DNA from 2 places in the Bacillus sp. M13(2017) genome. Region 2 is predicted to be linked to the other one. Evidence: predicted binding sites of a transcription regulator. Region 2 holds the regulator's gene; the other holds the start of a gene.
What was found. Region 2 encodes NrdR, which represses ribonucleotide reductase genes. Its sites were predicted from a motif close to AACACNATATATNGTGTT; they were not measured.
Positions count from the first base shown of each region.

Region 1: the regulator NrdR is predicted to act here: its motif matches at 3,109-3,126, upstream of CGQ22_RS13970 (anaerobic ribonucleoside triphosphate reductase).

Region 1 covers NZ_KZ268504.1:50,750-56,819, reverse strand. The annotation lists gene CGQ22_RS13980 (response regulator transcription factor) at 62-739, opposite strand; gene nrdG (anaerobic ribonucleoside-triphosphate reductase activating protein) at 758-1,210, opposite strand; gene CGQ22_RS13970 (anaerobic ribonucleoside triphosphate reductase) at 1,207-3,066, opposite strand; gene plsY (glycerol-3-phosphate 1-O-acyltransferase PlsY) at 3,292-3,888, shown strand; gene CGQ22_RS13960 (HesB/YadR/YfhF family protein) at 3,997-4,287, shown strand; gene CGQ22_RS13955 (acyl-CoA thioesterase) at 4,314-4,733, opposite strand; gene CGQ22_RS13950 (glycoside hydrolase family 18 protein) at 4,845-6,070, shown strand, end outside.
Region 2 covers NZ_KZ268500.1:270,649-276,718, reverse strand. The annotation lists gene ytxC (putative sporulation protein YtxC) at 1-229, opposite strand, end outside; partial or broken gene CGQ22_RS01685 (DUF4177 domain-containing protein) at 464-659, shown strand; gene dnaI (primosomal protein DnaI) at 691-1,629, opposite strand; gene CGQ22_RS01675 (replication initiation and membrane attachment family protein) at 1,663-3,072, opposite strand; gene nrdR (transcriptional regulator NrdR) at 3,225-3,686, opposite strand; gene speD (adenosylmethionine decarboxylase) at 3,972-4,355, opposite strand; gene CGQ22_RS01655 (glyceraldehyde-3-phosphate dehydrogenase) at 4,746-5,774, opposite strand; gene coaE (dephospho-CoA kinase) at 5,884-6,070, opposite strand, start outside.

The sequences.
Region 1 (6,070 bases), on a different contig from region 2:
CCTTCAAAAGAGAGTATAAAATCGCCATTTCCCTAGGCTAAATTACACAAATCGCTCTAGATTATTCTTCAAATTTATAACCAACTCGAATAACAGTACCGATATGCTTCGCTTTATCTCCTAGCTTATTTCGAAGTTTTTTAATATGGGTATCAACCGTTCGGTCATCACCGTAATAGTCATATCCCCATAACTGATCTAATAAATGTTGACGTGATAACACGATTCCTTTGTTCTCCATTAAATACACAAGAAGTTCAAATTCTTTATGTGTCAATATAATTTCTTCTCCATCTACTAAAACAGTTCTAGATAGACGATTTACTTCTATTCCAGCTAAAGACATAGCATTTTCTTCCGCTACTCCTACCGCACCATCCGCACGTTTCAATAACGTCTTTGCACGAGCTACTAATACTTTCGGGCTAAATGGTTTCGTTACATACTCGTCTGCACCTAATTCGAAACCTAGCAATGTATCATCCTCATCCGAACGTGCTGTCAACATAATAATTGGTACTGCTGATTCTTTTCTAATTCTTCTACAAACAGACCATCCATCTATTTCTGGTAACATAATATCTAACATAATTAAATCAATTTCATGCTCTGCAAATAACTCTAACGCTTTTTTTCCATCTTCTGCTTCGATTACTTCAAAGCCTTCATTACGAAAATAATCACTAACAATTTCACGTAATCTTCTTTCATCTTCAACAAGCAATACTGTTTTATTCATATCATCTATCCCGCCTTTTTACTCTTTCAATCGAATAATACGTTGATTGGAGCTTCCGCGAAATGGAAGTGTTAAATCTTTTTTCTCAATTTCAAACCTTCCATCGACTAAAACATCCCCATAATGTAACAACTCTATCATATCATTATTTTGAGAACTCTGTATCTCTTCTAACGTATAACCTGTATACATCCATAGGTTTTTTTTAAAATCTTTCACGATTTTTGCTACCTTTTTCACTTCAGCAGCTTGAAAAAATGGATCTCCACCTGAAAATGTTACATCAGTTAATGGATTACTTGCAATCTCTTTCACAATTTCTTCTACTGTCATTTCCGTTCCATTGCAAATATTCCATGATTTCGGATTATGGCAACCAACGCAACGATGCGGACAGCCCGCAAAAAACACGACTGTCCGCAATCCTTCTCCATCTACTACACTATCATGAATAATATTCATCACTTTCATTTATGTTTCACCCGATCTATCTCTTCACTACGTTTCGCACTATTCCACTTCGACATATCTCCTACAAGATAGCCTGTTATACGGCGAATTCTTTCTATATTAGCCTCATCTTCATTCCCGCAACTTGGACATTCATTCCCAATAACCCCGTGATAACTACAGCACTTACAACGGTCAACAGGATGATTAATTGAACCGTATCCAACGCCATGTTCTACCATAGCTTGTACAATTTGTTTTAATGCCTTTTTGTTATGCATTGCTGCTCCGTCTAGTTCAATATAAGTAATGTGTCCTCCATTACAGAGAGCATGGAACGGGCCCTCTAAACGGATTTTATTTATCGCTTGAATGTTATAATAAACTGGAATATGGAATGAATTCGTATAGTAATTATGGTTCGTTATACCGCTAATCACGCCAAATTCTTCTCTATCTTTTTTCACAAACTTCCCTGATAATCCTTCTGCTGGAGTTGCAATTACTGAGAAATTCAGTTGATGTTCTTCTGTCGCTTTATCCATTCTATCTCTCATAAAGGAAATAATTTCATACCCAAGTTTCCATGATTCTTCATCTTCCCCATGATGCTTTCCTGTTAAAGCTACTAAACATTCCGCAAGACCGATAAAACCAATACTTAACGTCCCTTGTTTTAAAATCGAGGCTACGGAGTCTTCAGGCTGCAACGTTTCTCCACCACGCCATACACCTTGTGAATATAAAAACTGAAAATCTCTTGCTCGCTTCGTACATTGATACGCATATCTTTCTAATAGCTGCTTAATTCCTAAATCTAAATAATAGTTTAGCGCTTCAAAAAACGCTTCTTTTGAACCACTAATTAACGCTAATTTCACTAAATTAATAGACGTAAATGATAAATTCCCTCTACCAATCGCTGTTTCTTCTCCATGTATATTAGACATAACACGGGTACGACATCCCATGTAACATACTTCACTTTCTGGTCTTCCATCATAATGCACTGCATTAAACGGCGCATCTAAAAATGAAAAGTTAGGGAATAATCGCTCTGCGGTTGTCTCTAATGCTAATTCAAATAAATCGTAGTTCGGATCACTTTCTTCAAAATTCACACCTTTTTTCATCTTGAAAATTTGAATCGGAAAAATCGGTGTCTCTCCTTTACCAAGTCCAGCTTGTGTCGCTTTTAAAAGTTGTTTAATTAACATTCTTCCTTCTTTTGATGTATCTGTTCCGTAATTAATAGAAATAAACGGGACTTGTCCTCCGCCCCTACTATGCATACTATTCGAATTATGAACGAAAGCCTCACACGCTTGATACGTATCATTTTCCGTTTCTTTCCATGCAAATTCTTCTATTTGTTCTTTCGTAAGCGGATATGATTGTAATCGTTTTTTATGTCTCTCAATTGTTTTTCGTACATAAGGTGCTAAATCAATATCAAAGAGTGCAAACGATTGACCACCATGCTGCATATTTTGATTCGCTTGAAAAATAATAGACGCAAGAGCCAATGCACTTTTAATGTCTTGCGGTTGTCTCATATGTCCATGCCCCGTATGAAAACCGTTAGCAAGCATTTGTGCTAACGGAATTTGTGAACAAGTCGTCGTTCCTGTCGCATAAAAATCTAAATCATGTGGATATAATATATTTTCATTTATTGCTTTTTTCACTTGATCTGACAATAAATTCTCAACAGCATAATATTTTGCACTCTCAGATGCGAAGGTTCCCATTACGCCCATTGGAGAGCGGCCGTCTACATTTGCATTTTCTTGCATTAAATCTTGTTCATTGCCGTGGACTATTGTCTCGAACACTTTCATTAATTCTTCTTCTCCACGTGTATTATTTTGTAACATTTATAACCCTCCACCAATATGTTGTTATCTTTTGATTAAAATGTTACTACATATAGTCTTACTGTTTCTGTGAGAAATGTAACATTACTGTGAAATTTTTTTCACGAAATAATGAATTTTTCATTTACAAAAAAGAAATGTGCTCTTTACAAATGTATGGTACAATATACGGGAAAAACTCTTTTTACCCTTTATCAACACATTTGAATAAAGGAGACTGAACTTATGGTTACTACATATCTTTTATTTATCGTTGCCTACTTACTTGGCTCGATTCCATTTGCACTAGTTGTTGGAAAAATTGGCTACGGAATCGATATTCGTGAGCACGGGAGCGGTAATCTAGGCGGAACAAACACATTCCGCACATTAGGGAAAAAAGCAGGTTTTACCGTTACAATTGCTGACATTTTAAAAGGGACTTTAGCAACAAGTCTACCAATGATTTTCGGATTAGATATTCACCCACTATGGTTCGGGTTAGCGGCTGTTCTTGGACATGTCTATCCAATCTTCGCAAAATTCCGCGGTGGTAAAGCAGTTGCAACTTCTGCTGGGGTACTATTATGCTATTCACCAGTTGTTTTTGCAATATTGGCTTTTGTATTTTTCACCCTTTTATTTACAACAAGATACGTATCACTTTCTTCTATGGTAACAGCAGTTGTTGCTGTTATTGCATCCATTGTTAGCGGGGATAAAATCTTCATTATTGCGATGTGTTTATTAGCAGGTATGGTTATTTATAAACACCGTGCAAATATCGGACGAATTATAAATAAAACTGAACCAAAAGCAAACTTTTCAAAAAAGCAAAAATAAGATCGTAACCCACATAACGCAAAAAGAAAACGTGAAGCATATTAATAGCGTCTTTTTGCGTTATTTTTTATACTAAAGAAAAAGCAACATAATTTGGAGGAACTATACATGAATCTTTCCGTAACAAAAGAAGCAGCACAATGGTATAAAAATGAATTAAACTTACAATCAAATGAAACACTACGCTTTTTCGTACAATACGGTGGTTGCAGTACTGTGCAAAAAGGACTTTCTTTAGGTATTCGTAAAGATGATCCTGCACACCCTGCTGTTCAAATTCAAGAAGAAGGCATTAACTTCTTTATTGAAGGCGATGATGAATGGTTCTTCGATGGACATAATTTATCTGTTACACTTAACGAAGGTGACGACTTCCCACAATTTAATTATGAAAAATAAAAAAACGTGGCTTCTGCCACGCTTTTTTATTTTTTCTTAATTTCCTCATATTTCGCATACCACTCAGGATATAACTTTTTAAATGATACAGGACGGAACCCTTCTTTTTTCGCACAAATATTCGTCGTACTTGCAGTAATACACAGTTCACCATCACCATTATATATTTCATATCCATATACAACGCGAAGTGGGCTCACAGTATCTACCCATGTTTTTACGATTGCTTTTTCTCCGTAACGCATCGCTTTACGATATGAAATTTGTAAATCTAACACAGGAGAAATAATCCCTTCTTTCTCCATTTCAACATATGAAAAACCTAAATCTTGTATAAGTTTCGTGCGACCTAACTCAAGCCACACTAAGTAGTTTGAATGGTAAACAACACCCATTTGATCTGTTTCCGCATAACGGATTTCAACTTCATGTTCTGCTACAAACATATGTATATTCGCCTTCTTTCACTTCTGCTGCCTTGCATACATTTAATCATAATACAGTAACATCAAAAATAAAATAAAAACAGTGAATCTTTTACTGAAAGGAGCCAGCATATGATTCAAATTGTAACGGTTCGTAGCGGTGATAGCGTATATAGCTTGGCATCAAAATATGGATCAACACCTGACGAAATAGTAAAAGACAATGGACTAAATCCAGCTGAAACGCTCGTTGTTGGTCAGGCACTTATCGTTAATACGAAAGGAAATAATTATTATGTACAGCCTGGTGACAGCCTATATCGAATTTCTCAAACATATAATGTCCCCCTCGCTAGTTTAGCTAAAGTTAATAATTTATCTTTAAAATCTATTCTCCATGTCGGACAACAATTATACGTACCAAAAGGTACAAAACGAGCTGTAGAATCCATCGCTTATTTACAGCCTTCCACTATACCGATTAAAGAGAGTTTAGTTAATGCTACACGTGCCATCAATCCATTTTTAACATATTTAGCTTATTTTAGTTTTGAAGCAAAAAGAGATGGCACATTAAAAGAACCTACTGAAACAGCTAAAATCGCTAATATTGCAACGCAAGGTAAAACAATCCCTATGCTCGTTATTACAAATATTGAAAATGGTAATTTCAGTGCCGATCTAACATCGGTTATTTTACGCGACGCAACGATTCAAAACAAATTTATTACAAACATTTTGCAAACAGCTGAGAAATATGGCATGCGAGACATTCATTTCGATTTCGAAAGTGTAGCACCTGAAGACCGCGAAGCGTATAATCGCTTTTTACGAAATGTAAAAACACGCTTACCTAGCGGGTACACATTGAGCACAACTCTCGTGCCGAAAACAAGTTCAAATCAAAAGGGAAAATTTTTCGAAGCTCACGATTATAAAGCGCAAGGGCAAATTGTTGATTTCGTCGTCATTATGACATACGACTGGGGATGGCAGGGCGGGCCACCGATGGCGATTTCTCCTATCGGTCCTGTAAAAGAAGTACTTCAATATGCAAAATCTCAAATGCCTCCCCAAAAAATTATGATGGGGCAAAATTTATACGGATTTGATTGGAAGCTTCCATTTAAACAAGGAAATCCACCCGCAAAAGCAATTAGCTCTGTCGCAGCTGTTGCACTAGCTCGTAAATATAATGTTCCTATTCGTTATGATTTCACAGCCCAAGCCCCTCATTTTAATTATTTTGATGAAAACGGCGTGCAACACGAAGTTTGGTTTGAAGATTCACGGTCTGTTCAAAGTAAATTCAATTTAATGAAAGAACAAGGTATAGGCGGTATTAGTTACTGGAAAAT
Region 2 (6,070 bases):
TTAAAATCGTATAAATCCACTCATTTTGTTTCACATTCACAATGAAATACACCATTACTGGCAATAAGATCTTTTCAATATAATTCGATTCACGTACTGGTATGTGAATCACCACTTTTTGTTCCTGTAAATACACACTCGTTTCCTTATATAATACTTCCGCTCTTTTCAGCAATTGTCTATATACGTGCATAGCATCATTTTTTTCTTCGAAGCAAATTTCAATCACTTTTGTCCCCCCTTTTATCCCCGCTCTAAAGGACTGTATCTATACGTTACAAATCCTATAAGAGTCCGTCCCGCGTGAAGTTCACTCTTAGTAGAATCACATTTCCTATTGTTAGAAAATCCACTCAATATGGCTTGCTAATTTTATATATATTAAGGGAGGGAGAAAAAAATGATACAAGCTACTATGAATTTTTATTGTATACTTTACTTATCAATAAAATTATGCATCTGAATGATTGAATATAAATTCGTAAAAGTCGAATTACATTGGGGGCACTCGCTCAAAACCAGCTGAAGACTACCAAGAAATTATTCAAGAACATGCTAGAGATGGCTGGAGGTTCGTACAGATTGTTGCCCCTACGATTGGCAGTTCTGGACAACCTGAATATTTCGACCTCATATTTGAAAAGAAAATATCACTATAATACAAAAGAGCAAGCTTCTCAGCTTGCTCTTTTACTTATGACGACGGTTTTTCCCACCAATTGGAATTGGTTTCGCTAAATATTTAATTCGCTCCATAATACGTGCTGCCTTCATTTCTTCAGCCTCACCACGCTGCGTATACGTTAAATGGTGTTCCAGTTGTTTAAAATCAAAATTAGACGTAAAGAACGTCGGTAAGTTTTCTAACATACGGAATTGCAAGATTGCACCAAGCACATCGTCACGCACAAAGCTTGACATCGCTTCTGCCCCGATATCGTCTAACATTAAAACTTGTACGCGTTTAACCGCATCAATCTTTTCACCAATCGAATTATCTTGAATTGAACTTTTAATTTCACGTAAAAATTCCGGGAAGTATACGAGCATCGAACTTATTTTCTTTCGAGCAAGCTCGTTCGCTATTGCTCCTAAAAGGTACGTTTTTCCTACACCAAATTTACCGTACAAATATAAACCTTGTGCTTTTTTACCTGGTTCATATGTACTTAAAAATTCATTCGCTGCACCAATCGCATCGATACGTGCATTTAAATCAGAAGGGTCTAAGTTTTCCATAGTTGCCTGTAAAATATCCGTTGGCATATATACACTTTGAACGAGTTTTTCATATTTCTTTCTCTCGTCATGCGCTACTTTTCTAACGCAGCGATCGTATTGAATATCAATCATCTTCCCTTGAATAACAAGCTTTGGCTCGTAACCTTGCAGCATATTTTTACATGAACCTAAATCCGGACAATCCACGCAACCTACACTTTGTCCAATATATTCATATAACTTCACAAGACTGCGCTCAATCATAGAAGTCGTTACTTCACCCTTATGTTCGTCTATAAATTCTTTCACACGCGGATGCGCCATTACTTCTGCCTTTAATACTTCATATCTATTTTTAAAGTTTTCATTTTCCATTAATTTTGCAAATGAATTTTGAATATGCTCCATTTTCTCACCTCAAAGAGCGTTCATTCTCTTCTATTAATCACGCTTATATTTTTTTAACACTTCTTCTAGTCGTTTTCGTTCATCTTCTAGCGTACTTGCATCTTTTTCTACACTTACATCTTTCTTCACTGTTTCTTTCTCTTGTTCTTTCGGCTCTTCTTCCTTAAGCCAATCTGGTACCATTTCTTTCCGCACCGTTTTCTTCACCGTACGGCCTTTTTTCTTCGTCTCAGCCCACTCTTGATATTGACGGTTCTCTTCTTTCGCTAACGCCATCGCTTCCGCTACTGTCCCGACCTTTTTACGTGCCCAATGCCCAGCAATCTTCTCGACATACGTTTTCGCAAGTTTCATATCTGAGCGTAGCATAACGTAATAAATAAGTACATTCACAACTCCTGGTGTCAATTTTTGATTAATCATGACATCTTCAACGATCTGCAAATCCGCTTTCGTTGCCTCTGCACCACCAGAAATCTCTTTCAATAGTTGTTTTGGCGAGATTTCCTCTAGCTGCTTTATTAGCATCTCCTCTTGCGATGAAGGCTCTTTCTCTTTCATCGTACGTGCAGCATGAGGCTGTACTCTTTCACTTAATACCGGTAATGCTTGACCATTTTCAAATTGATACCAATCGCGCGCTCCTTTTCTAAGCCTTTCCATATCAATTGTTTGCATCTCTGTCACTGCACCAAGAACGATATTTTGCATCGATAACACATCTACACCATACACGTAAGCAAGTGTTATAACGCAGTCTCTCACTTGATCTGTAATCGCCTTTTTAGGAACAAGAGCGGACAATCCATCTACAAATAAAGAGAAATCAAAGAAATCATTCCAAACTTTCGGAGCGTCTCCCTTCTCGTTACTTGGCATAGTTGTCGTTTTTGGAATACGAAGGTCTTCTTGCGCATGCTCAAGCTGTCCTGGATTAAACGAACCAAACACATCATTGAAAGAACGCGTAACATTTTCATAAGAAGCAAAATCAAATTCTTCTTCTAAGAAATATTGCTTTACTTGATTATATTTTGTCCGGCTCAATCGATTATATAAAAAGATACTTAAAACAATATCATCAAAAAACTGCTTCGGAGATAAAGGTGGTTGCAACTCATATATGAACATTCGAATATCTTTTTCTTTCTTAATATAAACCTTCAATAGCCCAATTGCCTCTAACTTTACTCGTTCCTCATATATTTCAGGAAGTTGCATTTGCATAGTCACCATAAGGGAATGATGCGTATTCTCTTTTCCAAATACACGATCTTGCTCTAGCTCTCCCCATAGTGTCATGTATAAGCTAAAAGCTCTACTACCTATTAACGGCTGATACAACATCGTTAACACTTTTCGGTCGTAATTGTGCAGTAGCCCTTTCGCACTTACTTTATAACGATCAATCGGCAATAGCTCCATCCATGACTGTTTTTCCATTCTTGCTTTTCCTTTCTCTCATCCAATCTATCCTCTACTTCATTCGTTCTATCTTCATTATATAAATTCTTAGTGAAAAAGAGCTATTAGCTTGCGCTTCTAGCTCTCTTATCCTATTACTTACGGTATGTAAAGAGAATAAAATACAACTTCTACTCTCTTTCTTTTTGCAGTATATCTTTTAATTCTTCAATAAATACATTTAAATCTTTAAATTGACGATATACAGAAGCAAAACGTACGTAAGCAACATCATCAATATCGCGCAGTTCTTCCATAACAATTTCACCAATCATATCACTTTTCACTTCTGATATACCTAAATTACGCAGTTCACGTTCCACGCTTTGTGTTACTTCTTCTAATTGTCTTAAAGATACTGGTCTTTTTTCACACGCTTTAATTAAACCGCGTAAAATCTTTTCTTTATTAAACTCTTCTCGTGTGCCTTCTTTTTTTACAACGATAAGAGGTGACTCTTCTACCCTTTCAAAGGTCGTAAAGCGACTTAAGCAGCTTTCACACTCTCTCCTTCTTCGAATAGAGCGCCCCTCGTCTACCGGACGCGAATCTAACACTCTTGTACCATTATGAGAACAGGATGGACAACGCAATTCATTCACTCCTTTACACTATACTCTTTATTTTTCTCTACTCACTTCACCTAAAATATATATACAATATTATATAACTCATTCTAACTCTCTTACCACTTTAAGTTTCAGCGCATCATTTTATCATCTCATCCTTAAAAATAAGATGGTATATAGAGAGCACTACCTCATTTGCAAGAGTCCAATTTATTCAACTAACGATTACGTTATATTTTTCCTTTTTTATAAACTAAAAAAGAGGTGCATTATACACCTCTTTACATTTTAAATCAATTATGTTCTTTTTTAAAGAGCTTTTGTTTCTCTCTGCTTAATTTCGAAGCTACCAGTGCCTCGAGGAAGCTCGATGCTCTCACGCGTTTTCGCGTTTAAACCTTCTGCAATATATTCTGCAGCAACATTTGGATCAATACGATCCCCACAAGTATAAACATCAATACTCGCGTAACCGTGCTCCGGAAAGCTATGAATTGTTAAATGTGATTCTGAGATAATTACTACTCCACTTACACCTTGTGGTGCAAATTTATGGAAAGCAACCTCACGCACTTCAGCACCAGCTCTTAGTGCTGCATCCACAAATAATTGTTCAATATACGGCATGTCATTAAGCTTGTCGAAATCGCAATCCCAAAGTTCAGCGATCACGTGACGACCCATCGTATCCATAGTATCCATTCTACAGTTCCCCCTTGTAAATTTATTCTAACTGTTCGAATTGAAAACTAATTTGCAATTTGGCTTGCTCCACTACCACGGGGGAAAGTTAGTCCAGAGAGGTCCTAACCCTTTAAGTAGTGACTACGTACCTCAGCTCTTAAGTTTACGAGTGTTAGTATACTTTGTTTATTTTCATTTTGCAACAACAGTTTTTTCGATTTTCTGTCATATTTTCCTCTTTACTTTTCCCTAAAAAAAATAAACGATTCACAAATGCAGTAATCACAACGTTTCGTGGTATGTCCACTTTTTAAAATATACTCATATAATTTTTTTCCTTTTCAGAAAAAAATAAAAAAAGAGGGCAAATATTGCCTTGCCCTCTCCTCCCTTATTCACTTAAATGTGTTGCACATTTTCTTGTTTCGCTAACTCTTCAACAACTAACGTTACAAGATCTACAACACGACGAGAGTAGCCCCACTCGTTATCATACCAAGCAAGTACTTTCACTTTACGATCACCCATTACCATTGTAGATAAACCATCGATAATAGCTGAATGCGTATTTGTATTAAAGTCGATAGATACTAAAGGCTCTTCGCTGAATTCTACAATACCTTTTAAAGCACCGTTTGCAACAGTTTTGAATGCATCGTTAATAGCTTCAACTGTCACATCGCGTTTTACATCTACTACTAAGTCAACAAGAGACACGTTTGGTGTTGGTACACGAAGTGCCATACCATGAAGTTTTCCGTTTAAATGCGGAAGAACTTTTGCTAGCGCTTTCGCAGCACCTGTCGTTGTCGGAATGATTGATTGTCCGCAAGCACGTGCTCTTCTTAAATCTTTATGTGGGTTATCAATATTTTTTTGGTCATTTGTATAAGCGTGAACTGTCGTCATTAAACCGTTTTCAATTCCAAACTGCTCATCTAACACCTTCACAACAGGCGCTAAACAGTTTGTTGTACAAGATGCATTTGAAATAACAGTATGTTTTATAATATCTAATTGGTCTTCGTTCACACCAACTACAATTGTTACATCTTCATTTTTACCAGGCGCCGTTAAAATAACTTTTTTCGCTCCAGCTTCAACGTGAAGAATTGCTTTTTCTTTTGAATTAAATTTACCAGTTGCTTCAATTACAACTTCAACACCTAAATCTGTCCAAGGCAATTCCTTTGGATCGCGGTTGTTTAAAAGGCGAATCATTTTTCCATCAACTAATAAGTGATCTTCAAATGCTTCTACTGTTCCGTCAAACTTGCCATGAACTGTATCATATTTAATTAAGTGTGCTAACGTTTCAGATGGATAGCTTGCATTGATTGCTACAATTTCGAATGCGCTTTCTTTTATTGCTTGACGAAATACCATTCTCCCAATACGTCCAAATCCATTAATTGCCACACGAGTCATAATATGTTATCCCCCTTGAATGCGTTATACTATTTATCTCCAATCCCAATAATAGTATAACACAAAAAGGAGATATGTCACTAAGCATTTTCATTAATTTCACAATTTTTTAGTCAATAATGTTCCACTTCTTTAAAATTACCTGCAATTGTGTTTTCGTTCCCATAATTGTGCCATCATTATTTATCACTTCATCTGCATTTTTCACTTTTTCTTCTAACGGCATTTGAGATTGAATACGAACTGTTGCTTCTTCTTCTGAAAAGTTATTTCGTTTCATTAAACGCTCTAATTGC